3 regions of the Gordonia sp. PDNC005 genome follow, and region 2 is predicted to be linked to each of the others. Evidence: riboswitches for the same ligand, from Rfam matches in the RefSeq annotation. Region 2 holds a riboswitch; each other region holds the start of a gene.
The links. A riboswitch is a leader RNA that binds a small molecule or an ion and turns the genes downstream of it on or off. The one in region 2 is predicted to bind S-adenosylmethionine.

Region 1 (4,554 bases), 1.0 Mb from region 2:
CTGGACTCCGACCGCGCCGGCGACAACGGCCTCGACACCGACCGACAGGTTGCCGCTCGACGAATCCGGTCCCCCGCCGATGAGCGGGCGCATCTGCGCGATCGTGACACCGGGCGCGAGGTCGAGCGGCGCCCGGTTGTCGACGTAGTCGGCGGCATCGCCGAAGATGTTCGTCTGGCCGGTGAGTGCGTGCTCTGCTCGCGCGAGCAGCGACGTGGACGACGGCAGCGGAGTCACGCAGTCGTCCGTCGCGCCCTGCTGTTCACATTTCAGGCCGCCCCACTTGGCCTTGTCGGTCGGGTCGTGGTTCATCCGGCCCGGGTAGTAGCCGTGCTTGAGGAAGTACCCGAGGAACGAGTCGGCGGCGCCCACCGGATCGAACAGTGGGTCGGGGACGTCGCAGATGCCGTCGCCCTCGGTGCAGACCTGCTTGACCGGGATGTCGCCGAATCCGCCGTCGCGCGGCCCCGACATCGTCAACCCCGGGATGAAGCCGATGAGTGCGTTCTCGACGCCGGTGCTGTTCGGGCGGCCGACCCGGCGGGGATCGGAGTACAGCTCGCCGGACAGTCCGGCGCGTGAGATCTGATTCCCCTTCTGACGGCCGTTCGCCACGTCGGACAGGACGTCGCCTGCAACGCGGGCGCCCTGCGAGTAGCCCGACACGACGACCGGCTTGCCCGGGCAGCGCTGCTGATACTCGCTGATCGCCGACTGCGTGGCTGCCTTGCCGAGTGCGACGTCGTCGTCGTAGCTGATAGGGCCGAGCGGCCACAGGGACGTCGGGTAGTCGACGTACTGCACCTTGTAGCCGCTGTTGAGGTATCTGGCACCGACACCGGTGACGCCGCCGGTCGGGACGCCGTGCCCGTTGCGCGGCGCGTTCGTTCCGGCGACGACGATGGCGGCTCCATTGCCACAGGTGTCAGCGGACGCCGTTCCGGTTCCGAGCGGCGCGAAGGCGACAGCTGCGGTGAACGACAAGATGAGGAGAGGGAGGGAGCGCGTCTTGGTCACCAGGAGATTCTCAGGTAGCTCTGAGGATTCTGCTCAGTGAGAAGGCACTCCTGGCACAGAGTTGCCGAGACCGACACCTGGCGACATCCGCCCGTCACGAGTTTGTTGCATCGCGTTTTCCAGCGCGACGAAAGAAAGGGTTGCCTTACCTTGGTGAATGCCGAGTTCGTCAAGGAAGCGATGCGGCCGCGCGCGTATCTATGAGGTGCATCACCAACGTGTCCGGTTGGCACGGAAATGCACTCGCCGGTGGCCTCGACCACCGCGCCGCACCTGAGTCGGAGTGCTGTCGAACGGCGCGCAAATGCCCGATAACACAGGGCCGTCGCCGAGCGGAAGACTTTTGCTCCGACGGGTTGCGGCCGTACCCGCCCCTGCTGGTCGGTGATATATCCTGTGCAACAGGTCATGAGCATCAGCGACAAGCCCCGGCTGGCTGATCGGCAACCCTCCTCCGCGGTGGGGTGCTCCGGGTGATGACCTGGTCGCGGCGGACTTCGTGTTCGCCCGCGGCAAGCGCGGGTCCGACGGTCGGACCCACAAGAGCGGGCCACGGCCCGGCCGACCACGAGAAAGTGAATGACGTCCCATGTCTGACGCCACAAGCTGGAGCTTCGAGACCAACCAGATCCACGCCGGTCAGGTGGTCGACTCGACCACCAACGCCCGTGCGCTGCCGATTTACCAGACGACGTCGTACGTCTTCAACAACACCGACCACGCCGCGAATCTCTTCGCGTTGGCCGAGCCCGGCAACATCTACACCCGCATCATGAACCCGACGCAGGACGCCGTGGAGCAGCGCCTCGCGGCCCTCGGTGGCGGCGTCGCCGCGCTCCTCGTCTCGTCGGGCCAGGCGGCGACGACCTACGCGATCCAGAACATCGTCGAGAACGGCGGCCACGTCGTCTCGAGCCCCCGCATCTACGGCGGCACGTACAACCTGTTCCACTACACGCTGCCCAAGTTCGGCATCGAGGTCTCGTTCGTCGAGGACCCCGACGACCTGGAGTCCTGGAAGGCTGCCATCAAGCCGAACACGCGCGCCGTGTTTGCCGAGACCATCTCGAATCCGCACAACCAGGTCCTCGACATCGCTGGTGTCGCAGGCGTCGCGCACGACAACGGTCTGCCGCTGATCGTCGACAACACTGTCGCGACCCCGTACCTGCTGAACCCGATCGAGCACGGCGCCGACATCGTCGTCCACTCGGCCACCAAGTACATCGGCGGCCACGGCAGCGCCATCGGCGGCGTCATCATCGACGGCGGCAAGTTCGACTGGCGCGTACAGCGTGACGGCGTGGACCTGTTCCCCGGCTTCACCACACCCGACCACAGCTACGGCGGCGTTGTCATCGCCGACCTCGGCGCCCCCGCCTACGCCCTCAAGGCACGCATCCAGCTGCTGCGCGACACCGGTTCGGCCATCGCACCGTTCAACGCCTTCCTGTTGGCGCAGGGCATCGAGACCCTGAGTCTCCGCGTCGAGCGCCACGTGTCCAACGCACAGAAGGTCGCCGAGTTCCTCGAGGAGCACGAACAGGTCACCTCCGTCTCGTACGCGGGCCTGCCGTCGTCGCCGTACTACGAGCGCGCGCAGAAGCTGCTCCCCAAGGGTGCGGGCGCCGTGATCGGCTTTGAGATCGCCGGTGGCGTGGATGCGGGCAAGGCGTTCGTGAACGCGTTGACCCTGCACAGCCATGTCGCCAACATCGGCGACGTCCGCTCGCTCGTCATCCACCCCGCGTCGACCACGCACAGCCAGCTGTCTCCCGAAGAACAGCTCGCCGCGGGTGTCACGCCGGGCCTGGTCCGTCTCGCCGTCGGAATCGAGGGAATCGACGACATCCTCGCCGACCTGACTGAAGGGTTCAAGGCCGCCAAGTGATTTCGGTGAATGTGGAGGGCGCCCGGTGTCGGTGATCGTCGACCCGGCCGCCACGGCTTTCGACTCCGACTGGGCTTCCCGCCCGGACGGATCGGATGTCGCCGTGCGCATCGGCGACCTGACCCTCGATTCGGGGGCCGGGCTCGCCGATGTCACTGTCACATTCCAGAAGTGGGGTACACCCAACGCAGCCGGCGACAACATCGTCCTGGCTCTGCACGCCCTCACTGGCAACTCGCATGTCACCGGCCCCGCCGACGCTCGGTTCTCGATGACCGGCTGGTGGGACGGACTGATCGGGCCCGGCGGTGCCGTCGACACCGACGAATGGTGCGTCGTCGCACCGAACGCGATCGGTGGCTGCTACGGCTCCACCGGTCCGGGTTCCATCGCACCCGACGGTCGGGCGTGGGGCTCCCGCTTCCCGCGACTGACAGTCCGCGACCTGGTCCGCGCCGAGAGCATCGCGTTCAGCGCTGTCGGGATCACGCGCTTCGCTGTTGTAGCAGGTGGGTCCATGGGCGGTGCGCGCGCTCTCGAGTGGACTGTCACGCACTCCGACAAGATCGACGCAGCACTCATTCTCGCCGTCGGGGCCCGCGCGTCAGCCGATCAGATCGGAACCCAGACAACTCAGATCGCAGCCATCAAGGGCGACGCGGACTGGCAGGGCGGCGACTATTACGGCACCGACCGCGCTCCGACGACCGGCATGGGCGTCGCCCGCAGGGTCGCGCACCTGTCTTACCGCAGCGACCGCGAGCTCGACGAACGATTCGAGAACCTCCCACAGGGCGATGAGAATCCGCTGACCGGCGGCCGCTACGCGATCGCCAGCTACCTCGAGTATCAGTCGGAGAAGTTGAAGTCACGCTTCGATCCGGGCAGTTACGTCGCGTTGTCCGAGGTCCTGAACAACCACGACGTGGGACGCGGCCGCGGCGGCGTCAAGGCTGCACTCAATGCCTGCACGGTGCCCACCGTCGTCGGTGGCATCGACTCCGATCGCCTGTACCCGCTGTACCAGCAGGAAGAACTGGCGGCCGAGCTCGGCAATTGTGTCGGCGGGCTCCGCGTGGTTCATTCCAACGCAGGCCACGACGGTTTCCTCACCGAGAAGGAACCGATCGGTGACCTGCTGCGCGACACCATCTCTGTCGCCCGCTCCCAGCGCCGCTGACTCCCCTCCCTCGTAACGAGCCGTGTCGAAACGTGCCGAGCCCAGTTCAGAGACCAGACGGGGTCAGGCGGTTCCGAGCGAGTCGATCGAGGTGGCAAGCCACAGTACGGCGGCGCCGAGGGCTGCCATGGCAGCGACGTCGAACGGGCGACTGCGGACCTGCAGCAGTCCGATCCGGACGGTCGGCAGGATCGCGCGGAATGTCGCGCCGACGAGCAGCGCCGATCCGAAGACGAACGCGCCGCGGCGCCAACGGTCCATCAGCACGAGAATCGCGGCCACCACGACGATCGCGAGCACCACGTAGAACGGGATGTTCGCGATCACCTGGTGGATGCGTCGTGCCTTGCGGATCGCGTCGACGCGTTGATCGCGGTCGGACATCAGGCTTCCGAGGCCGCCAGCTGCTGCTCGGCGCGCTCGACGACGTTGGCGAGCAGGAAGGCACGAGTCAGCGGTCCGACTC
Region 2 (4,554 bases):
TCCGTCCCGCGGTCCGACTCCGGAGCGGGCGACGGGACCGCCGCGAGGATGAGACCGACGGCCACCAGACCGAACGGGACGTTGATCCAGAAGACCGACGCCCACCCGAACGCGGGGACCAGAAGTCCGCCGAGGACCGGACCGATCGCCAGACCGACACCGTTGACCGCGTACAGCCAACCGACAGCGCGTCCACGCTCTCCCTCCGGGAACAACTGTTCCACCAGCGTGGACGTACCCGTGTAGAGCACGGCGCACGACGCACCCTGCACGAACCGCGCGACGATCAACCACCCGATCCCTGGGGCGAGAGCGGCACCGACCGACGCGACGACGAACACACCGAGACCGGCCAGCAACACCGTCCGCCGCCCCCACTGGTCTCCTACCCGTCCCGCGGTCACCATGAACATCGCGAGTGCCGTCAGGAACCCGCTGAGCACGAGTTGGGATACCGAGATCGACGTCCCGAGCTCCCGCGTGATGGCGGGCAGGGCCGTCGACACGATCGTCAGGTCGATGCAGCCGAGGAACGACGCCGTCGCCAGTCCGACGAACCCCGCGGCCCGGCGGCCCGCAGTCACCTCCGCCTCGATGATGCTCATCGCGCCGACTTCCGCTTCTTGAAACGAAGCGGCAGCCATGCGGCCCCCTCACCGACGAACAGGTCACGGGTCGCCTGCATCGCAGTCGATATCTGCTGCGGATACACCACGTAGTCGTATCCCTGCTCCGCCCAGAGCGGTTGAATGATAGGCACCTCCTCGAGGAGGTAGGTGCGGCAGCCGTTGCGGATTCGCTCCTCGTCGGGAATGTCGTCCCCGCGACGCGAGACGAATCGGTCGATCGTCGAATCGATCGCCGCCGCGTAGGCCGAGTTCGTCTCGTACGCTGTCCGCACCTCGTCGAGCGCATGCGGGTACGCGGGGTCGCTGAGTGCGGTGTCCCAACGCAGGACGTCGACGTCCGCGGTGAGCAGATCCAGAAGGGGGCGGTTCCGAGCGATCCACTGATCACCGCGGCGACGCGAAAGCCGGTAGGCCTCACCCGGCGGGACATCGAGGTTATGGCGCTGGAGCGTGTCCGCGACGGCGACCGTCACCCGCGAGAACCCGCTCCTGTTCAGGAGGTCGACGGTCGCGCCGAACTTCTCCCCTTCGTGGTAGTCGGCGCCGACGCTGACCAGCAGAATCGTCGATCGGCCCTCGTATTCGTATTGCACGCCCTTGAGGTCGAACGCCGCCTTGTGCGACGTCGAGCCGACCGGCGCGGTGATGGCGAGTGTCATCAGCTCCACACCGCCAACGGCTGGTCCTGGCCTCGGACACCGACGAACAGCCCGACTGTCACCCTCGGTCGGTCGTGAGACGGCGCAACCGCGTGCACGCGTCGCGGATCGATGAAGATCGCCTCCCCGACTCCCGGTCGGACGACGAGCGCCGGCTCACCGACTGCGGCTCGGTCCACGCCCCACACCCGCTCACCCGAGAGCTCCCGGTAGTCGTTCTCGGTCGGGTAGGCGTCCCAGATCTCCAACTCGCCACCGTTGTCCGGAACATCCAGGTAGACGTTCACCGACAACTGCCGTCGGATGCCGAGGTCGTCGTCCGGCAAGTTCCGCGCGATGTTGTCGGTGTGCGGTTCCAGATCGACTCCGGCCTGCTGGTAACGCGCCACTCCTGCGAAGAACTTCTGACTCTCCGACGTGAGCAGTGTGGTCCCTGTCGGCCACGCCTCGTCGAGCAGGATCCGCACCGCGTCGGACGGGTACTGGAACGGTGCCGCGATCTCTCGCAGACGGTTCCGGTGTGTCGCAGCGTCGGCGAAGTATCGGCTCTGATCGGTCGGCGCGACCTCGGAGAACGCATGCCCGATGCGGCGGAACTGCGGGTCCGTGGCGAGAGGACCGTGATCGTCGCGTCCGACGAAGCGTTCGCGAAGCCCGGCGAGCGCCTCTCCAGTCACGAGTCCACGCACGCGCACGGCGTAGACGTCACCTTTCAGCAGGCGCAGCAGGTGATCTGCTGAGAAGTCGGCGACGGTCGTCGTCGCCACCCGGTTGTGTTCCTGCTCGGCGCCACTGGTGTGCGGCGCGTTCAGTGTGGTCGTCATCTGTGCCCCTCCCCTGTCCGGCGGCAACCGGACTCGATTCGTGTGTCGTCGTCCGCAGTGTGGTGCGGACGGCACATGCATCGATCACGAGCGGCTGCACCTGGACAGGTGACGGCCAAGCGGACTCGAGTCCCGGGCTGCGGGGACGTCGAGATCGTTCATCGTCTCTGGCATTAGCACCTAGTGGGCGATCCCCACCGGTTGCTGCGGCGTCAAAGAGCCAGTCTCTCAGCCGCTCGTGATGAATTCTGTGCTGGTGAGAACGTAAGCGGCACAATCACTTGCGGCAATCGCACCAACGCGTGCACCGACTCGGATCCGCAGGTGAGGCCCAATTAATCAGTGCGGGCCGAACGGCGCGCGGATCAGCAGACGTCGTCGCCCTCGGCGACACGATGTCGGTCGGCCTCCTGCTCGTTCAGGGGTGCGGTGACGGCGCAGATCCATTCGCGTCCGCCGGCGGGATCGAGTGACTGGGCGTACAGCAGACCCGTGGTCTCCCCGGCGGTGAGGAAGAACCCGGACGCTTCCGCGGTGACAGCCGGGAACCTCCACCGCGCGGTCGGCGCCCGAGAGCCGCCGAACACCGGGGTCACCACCCTGCGGTCGGAGAGGTCGCCGTCGTCATCGATCCGGTAGGCCACCACGCTGCGGGCACTCGTCCGATCAGAAGGGTGTCCCGCCCCATGACCGACAGCTGGTCTGGATCGTCGACGTCGATACGCGACATGAGCGAGCCGTCGTCGAGGCTCCATTGCGTCAAGGTGTCTGCGGCGACACGGATCGACCCGCTTCTCGGATCGAACACGACGTCGCTCGCCGCGGTGCCTACCGCGATGGAGCGCACTCGCTTGCGGGTCGCTACGTCGTACACGTAAACGTGTCGGTCGTCGGACGTGATCGCGACACGACTGCCCGAGGCGTCGACGGCGATGGCCGTGATCAGGTCGGTCGGACCACCGACGGGATCGCCGATCATCGTCGGCGCGGCGGCGTCGGCCACATCCCACAGTGCGATCTCCGTGTCGGACGATCCCCCGACCAACACATGTCGACCCGCGACGAAGTCGATGACGGACGTGTACCGCGTGTCCGTCCGTATCCGCGAGGCGAACCGGGGCCGATCCGGATCCGCGATGTCCCACAGCTCGATCGATCCGCCGTTGTTGTTGGCCGTGGCGACCAGCTTCCCGTCGTCGCTCATCGCGACACTCGGCCGGTCGTTCACGCGGCGTTCCGTGCCGACGGAGCCCCGCGTGCGCCACATCGTGTCGTGTCGTGTCCAGACGTTGAGGCGCGTGTCGCTTCCCACTGTCGCGACCACGTCGCCGTCGCGGCTCTGCGCGATACCGGAGATGACCGCCGCCCGATCGGGGGTGGCCTGAGTCGGGAGACGCCAGACGTCGATTCCGCCGTCCGATCGACCGACCGAGAGCTCACCGCCGCGCGGGCTGAAACCCACACTGAAGGTGCGCATCGAACCGCGTGCGGCAGACCGTTGCAGATCCCACACGATGGGCGGCGAGGCCGTGGACGCGACGTTCCACACGTGGACCACCCCGTCGACTCCGGCGAGGGCGATGAGGGGCGACCTCGGATCGGCGGCCATCGACCACGAGCCCGCGGTCACGCCCGCCAGCCCCGAGTTCTCCATTCGAGGAGCTGCGGCATCGGCGACGTTCCACAACGTCATCGTCGGACTGTCCCCGGACACCGCAAGCACGTCGCTCCCCGGCAGGAAGGCCAACGAGTGCGTGATGCTCGGGAATCCGCGGATCGGTTCACCCGCCGAGACGACGTCGTCGCCGGTCACCCGCCACAGGTGCACAGTCTGGTCGTCGCCGCCGGACGCGAGCAGTCGGCTCGAGGAGTCGAACGCGACCGCCCGGACCGGACCACTGTGACTACGGAGTTCGATGGGCGCGGACGGCGCCGACATCGCGTCGGCGATGGGGTAGACCGCCAGCGTCCCGTCGTCGGAGGTGGTCGCCAACCATCTGCCGTCAGGACTGAATCGAGTGAGATACGACGTTCCGCTTCCCGCCCGCAGTTCGGCGACCTTGCGTGGTGCGGCCGGATCGGAGATGTTCCACAGCCGGGCCGCGCCGTCTCCACTGGACGCGGCGAGCAGCGGCAGTGTCGGTGAGAAGGTCACCGAGGTGGCGAAGTTGTCGAATCCGCCGAGCACCGCGATCTGGACGAAGGGCGACGTGCCTTCGGAGGTCCGTCGCCATATCCGCACGGTGCGGTCGTTGCTCGACGACGCGAGCAGCGAGCCGTCCGGTGAATACGCGACGTCGTAGACGGGCGCGCTGTGACCGGCGAGGGTGACCGCGAGCGGTGTCGACGCCGCCGACGTCAGCAGGGTGTGGATCGCGGGATCGTCGGGGAACCTGCGGTCCGCGGCGAGCGCAAGTCGCGCCGCCGTCGACGGGTCGGACG
Region 3 (4,554 bases), 1.7 Mb from region 2:
GAGAAGGGCCGTCGTAGCCGCAGCGAAGCGGACCGAGCGGCGGCGGGAACGTGATGTGGGCATGGTGGAGCCTTTCGAGGAGGGGGGAGTAGGGGAGACGGGTGGGGTTCAGAGAACGGCCGACACGAAGGACCGGGTCCGTTCGTTGGCTGGTGAGAGGAGCACGTCGTCGGGCGGCCCGGACTCGACGATCGTCCCGTCCTCGAGGAACACGACGGTGTCGGCGACCTCTCGGGCGAAGCCCAGTTCGTGAGTGACGATCAGCATCGTCATGCCATCGGCGGCGAGGTCGCGGATCACCGACAACACCTCTCCCACGAGCTCGGGGTCGAGTGCACTGGTCGGCTCGTCGAACAGCATCAGGCTCGGCCGTTGTGCCAGGGCCCGGGCGATCGCGACGCGCTGTTGCTGACCGCCCGACAGCTGGCGCGGGTACGAGTCTTCGCGCCCGGCGAGCCCGACCCTCTCGAGCAGTTCCGAAGCATGACGCAGCGCATCGCGTCGCGACTGGCCTGCGGCGACGGGACCTTCGATGATGTTCTGGGCCACGGTTCGGTGTCCGAACAGGTTGAACTGTTGGAAGACCATTCCGATTCGCGCCCGCTGTGCTGCGATCTCGCGAGACGGACGTTCGCGGAGGCGTCCACCGACGTGCCGATATCCGATGATGTCGCCGTCGACCTCGACGAATCCCGCGTCGGGTTTCTCGATGTGATTCACGGTGCGGAGCAGTGTCGACTTGCCCGATCCCGACGGACCGAGGAGCACCGTGACTTCGCCTTCGTTGACGTCGAGGTCGATGCCCCGCAACGCCGGGTGTGCTCCGAACGATTTGGTGAGTCCACGCACGCGGACCAGCGGGCGGCTCATGCCCTGCCTCCAACGGTGCGGCTCTGAAGAGTGCCGAACAGTGGCAGGTTGTCGCGGAACGTTTGAGCGAACGACGACGGCTGCTGTCGACGACGGCCGCGGTTGTAGTGGCGTTCGACGAAGTACTGGCCGATCGACAAGATGGTCGTGAGGATGATGTACCAGACCGTCGCTACCAGGAGCAGCGGGATGACGAGGTAATTCTGCTGGTAGATGAGCTGGGTCGAGTACAAGAGATCCTCGACTGCGATCACGCTCACGATGGATGTGGCTTTCAGCAGTCCGATCAACAGGTTTCCGGTCGACGGGACGATGGCGGGCATGGCTTGCGGCAGCACGATCCGCCAGAAGATCCGACCCCGGTTCAGGCCGATCGACTGCGCAGCTTCGGTCTGGCCCTCCTCTACCGACAGCAGTCCGCCGCGAACGATCTCGGCGGAGAACGCAGCGACGTCGAGTGTCAGAGCGATGAACGCCGCGACCACCCCGGTGATGAGCGTGGCCGTGTCGAATGTGACGAAGCTCGGACCGAACGGGACGCCGATCGAGAGTTGGGGGAACAGCGACGCCAATTGGAACCAGAACAACAGCTGGACGAGGGGCGGGACAGACCTGATCAGCCAGACGTATCCGAAACTGATCGACGACAGGACCGGACTCGATGAGAGCCGCATCGCTGCCAGCAGGACGCCGAGCACGAAGCCCACGACCATGGTCGCGGCCGTCAGCCACAGGGTCAGCCAGAGGCCGTTGAGGACAGACGAACTCGCGAAGTAGTCACCGACGACGTCCCACTGGAATCGGTCGTTGGTGACGAGCGTGTGCACGAACATCGCGGTCAGCACGAGCACAACGCCGGTGCCGACCCACTGCCACGGATGGCGTGCGCCGACTACCGGCGCGGCGAGGAGATCATCGTCGCCCGGACGGCTCACGGGGCCGACCGATCCGGGAGACGACGGGGATATGACAGCAGTCACGGGGGAGTCCTTACTGGGTTTTGCGCTTACCGAAGCGCAGGGAGCGCACGGTCGGGTTCTCACCTGGAGCACCCCGCCGCAGAGTGGAGGGTTGCCGGCCAGCAAGCCAGGGCTTGTCGCTGACGCTCGTAACCGGATACGACCGTAAGCCGAGAGCGGACGAAGACGGAGACTAAGGCGCACGCTGAGTCGAATAGCTGCCGGATCCTCAGTCGCAGAGGTACATTCGCCGTGGTCTCCATTCCGTGCCGGCGAGCGGGAACGCGCGTAACTTGAGGACATGACACCCGAGCCGCATCACGATTCCGAAGCGATCGCGCGGGCGATCGCAACGCCGATGGTCGACCGGATTCGCGTCGACGACACTGGCCGATCGGCCACCGAACCACTCCGTGACGACATCCGCTTCCTCGGCGGACTGCTCGGCGAGGTGATCAGATCCCAGGCCGGAGACGACGTGTTCGACCTGGTCGAGGACTCGCGGAGGGATGCGTTCGGCATCCGCTACCAGGACGTGTCCCGCGATGAACTCGCGGAGCGGTACACCGGCAGAGACGTGTCGGAACTGATGCCGGTGGTCCGGGCGTTCACCAACTTCGCACTGTTGGCCAACCTCGCCGAAGACCTTCACCGCGAGCGACGGCGACGGATTCATCTGATCGCCGGGGACCCGCCGCAGGCATCGTCGCTCGGAGCGACGTTCGCCCGACTTGCCGCTGCCGGTCTGGAGGACGAGCGTGTGCATCGGTTGATCGCCGACGCCAACGTGGTCCCCGTGATCACCGCTCATCCGACCGAGACTCGCCGCAAGAGTGTGTTCGACGCGCAGAACCGCATCAACGAACTCATGCGAGTCCGCGGGCGGACCGAATTGACCGCCGACGAGGAGTCGACGATCACTCGGGAGATCTCCCGCCACATCCTGATGCTGTGGCAGACGGCGCTCATCAGGATGCGACGCCTGACGATCAGTGATGAGATCACCACCGGCCTCCGCTACTACGGCGCCTCCTTCTTCGACGTGATCCCGTCGTTGAACAACGACGTCAGGAGATCGCTGCAGGCGACGTTCCCCAGCGCACGACTCGACACGTCGATCATCACGATGGGCTCGTGGATCGGTGGAGACCGCGACGGCAACCCATTCGTCACCGGCGACATCGTGACCGAGGCGACATCGGCGGCCGCGGCCACCGCCATGCGGCACCACCTGGACGAGCTGACCGCCCTGCATCAAGAGCTCAGCATGTCGGTGCGCCTGATCAGTGGAGTGACCGACGAACTGACGGACCTCGGAGCGGGGTACGCGCCCGAGACCCCGGACGGCGTGGACGACGAGCCGTTCCGGTCGGCCGTGACCGCGGTCAGGTCACGGCTGCTGGCGCGGGCGGTCGTCACTCTCGGCGACGACGTCGTGGCGCCTGCCGACCGACCTCTCGCGGCAGAAGCGGAGCCGTACGCCGACGCGGCGGAGTTCCTGGCCGACCTCGACGTGATCGACGCCGCCCTGCGGGCGGTCGTTGACGACGCCATCGCCGACGACCGTCTCGCGGCTCTCCGCGAGGCGGTCCGCACCTTCGGGTTCCACCTGTCGGGGCTGGACATGCGGCAGAACTCCGAGACACACGAAGAAGTGGTCGGCGAACTGCTCGCGTGGGCCGGGGTGTGCGACGACTACGCGTCTCTCGACGAGCACGACAGAGTCGCGGTGCTGACCGCTGAACTCACCTCCCGCAGGCCTCTGACCAGTCTGGACGCGCGACTCAGCGACCTCGCAGTGAAGGAGCTGGGCGTTGTGCACGCGGCCGCGGCCGCGGTCGAGCGCTTCGGACCGAAGGCAGTGCCGGTGTACATCATCAGCATGTGCCAGTCCGTCTCGGACATGTTGGAGGCGATGATCCTCCTCAAGGAGGCCGGTCTGTACGATGCGGGCGACGGATCACCGGCGTGCAGCGTGCGAGTGGTTCCACTGTTCGAGACCATCGAGGACCTCCAGGCCGGCGCGGGCATCCTCACATCCGCGTTGGGCGTGCCGTTCTACCGCGAACTCATCCGGTCCCAAGGTGATGTCCACGAAGTGATGCTCGGTTACTCCGACTCCAACAAGGACGGCGGCTACCTGGCGGCCAACTGGGCGTTGTACCGCGGTGAGCTCGATCTGGTGGACGCGGCGCGCACCGCAGGAATCCGGCTCCGGCTCTTCCACGGCAGGGGCGGAACCGTCGGCCGGGGCGGAGGCCCGAGCTACGACGCGATCCTCGCGCAGCCCCCGGGAGCGGTGCAGGGATCGCTGCGGCTCACCGAGCAGGGCGAGATCATCGCCGCGAAGTACGCCGAACCGGTCCGGGCTCGCCGCAATCTCGAGTCGCTGGTCGCCGCGACACTCGAATCATCCTTGCTCGACGTCGAGGGCCTCGGCGACGAGTCAGCCGAGGCCTACCGAGTGTTCGATGAGCTCGCCGCGTCCGCACGCGCCGCCTACTCGCGACTGGTGCACGACACGCCGGGGTTCGTCGAGTACTTCACCGCGTCGACACCGCTGTCGGAGATCGGCGCTCTGAACATCGGAAGCCGCCCTACGTCGCGGAAGCAGACCACGGCGATCTCCGACCTGCGGGCGATTCCGTGGGTGCTGTCGTGGACCCAGTGCCGGGTGATGCTGCCGGGCTGGTACGGAACGGGAACCGCGTTCGCCGAGTGGATC

Region 1: linked by a shared signal. The riboswitch ahead of JVX90_RS04285 (bifunctional o-acetylhomoserine/o-acetylserine sulfhydrylase) and the one ahead of JVX90_RS19895 (2OG-Fe(II) oxygenase) in region 2 are both predicted to bind S-adenosylmethionine.
Region 3: linked by a shared signal. The riboswitch ahead of JVX90_RS07695 (amino acid ABC transporter permease) and the one ahead of JVX90_RS19895 (2OG-Fe(II) oxygenase) in region 2 are both predicted to bind S-adenosylmethionine.

What each region holds. Positions count from the first base shown of each region.
Region 1 is NZ_CP070351.1:895,348-899,901, reverse strand. Features, by position in the region: gene JVX90_RS04290 (PE-PPE domain-containing protein) at 1-1,017, opposite strand, end outside; SAM riboswitch class IV at 1,422-1,542, shown strand; gene JVX90_RS04285 (bifunctional o-acetylhomoserine/o-acetylserine sulfhydrylase) at 1,607-2,908, shown strand; gene JVX90_RS04280 (homoserine O-acetyltransferase) at 2,934-4,088, shown strand; gene JVX90_RS04275 (DUF3017 domain-containing protein) at 4,152-4,472, opposite strand; gene JVX90_RS04270 (bifunctional methylenetetrahydrofolate dehydrogenase/methenyltetrahydrofolate cyclohydrolase) at 4,472-4,554, opposite strand, start outside.
Region 2 is NZ_CP070351.1:4,138,352-4,142,905, reverse strand. Features, by position in the region: gene JVX90_RS19905 (MFS transporter) at 1-644, opposite strand, end outside; gene JVX90_RS19900 (tRNA-dependent cyclodipeptide synthase) at 602-1,288, opposite strand; gene JVX90_RS19895 (2OG-Fe(II) oxygenase) at 1,288-2,112, opposite strand; SAM riboswitch class I at 2,268-2,360, opposite strand; gene JVX90_RS19890 (hypothetical protein) at 2,478-2,759, opposite strand; gene JVX90_RS19885 (AAA family ATPase) at 2,705-4,554, opposite strand, start outside.
Region 3 is NZ_CP070351.1:1,613,859-1,618,412, forward strand. Features, by position in the region: gene JVX90_RS07685 (transporter substrate-binding domain-containing protein) at 1-63, opposite strand, end outside; gene JVX90_RS07690 (amino acid ABC transporter ATP-binding protein) at 109-870, opposite strand; gene JVX90_RS07695 (amino acid ABC transporter permease) at 867-1,850, opposite strand; SAM riboswitch class IV at 1,868-1,984, opposite strand; gene ppc (phosphoenolpyruvate carboxylase) at 2,131-4,554, shown strand, end outside.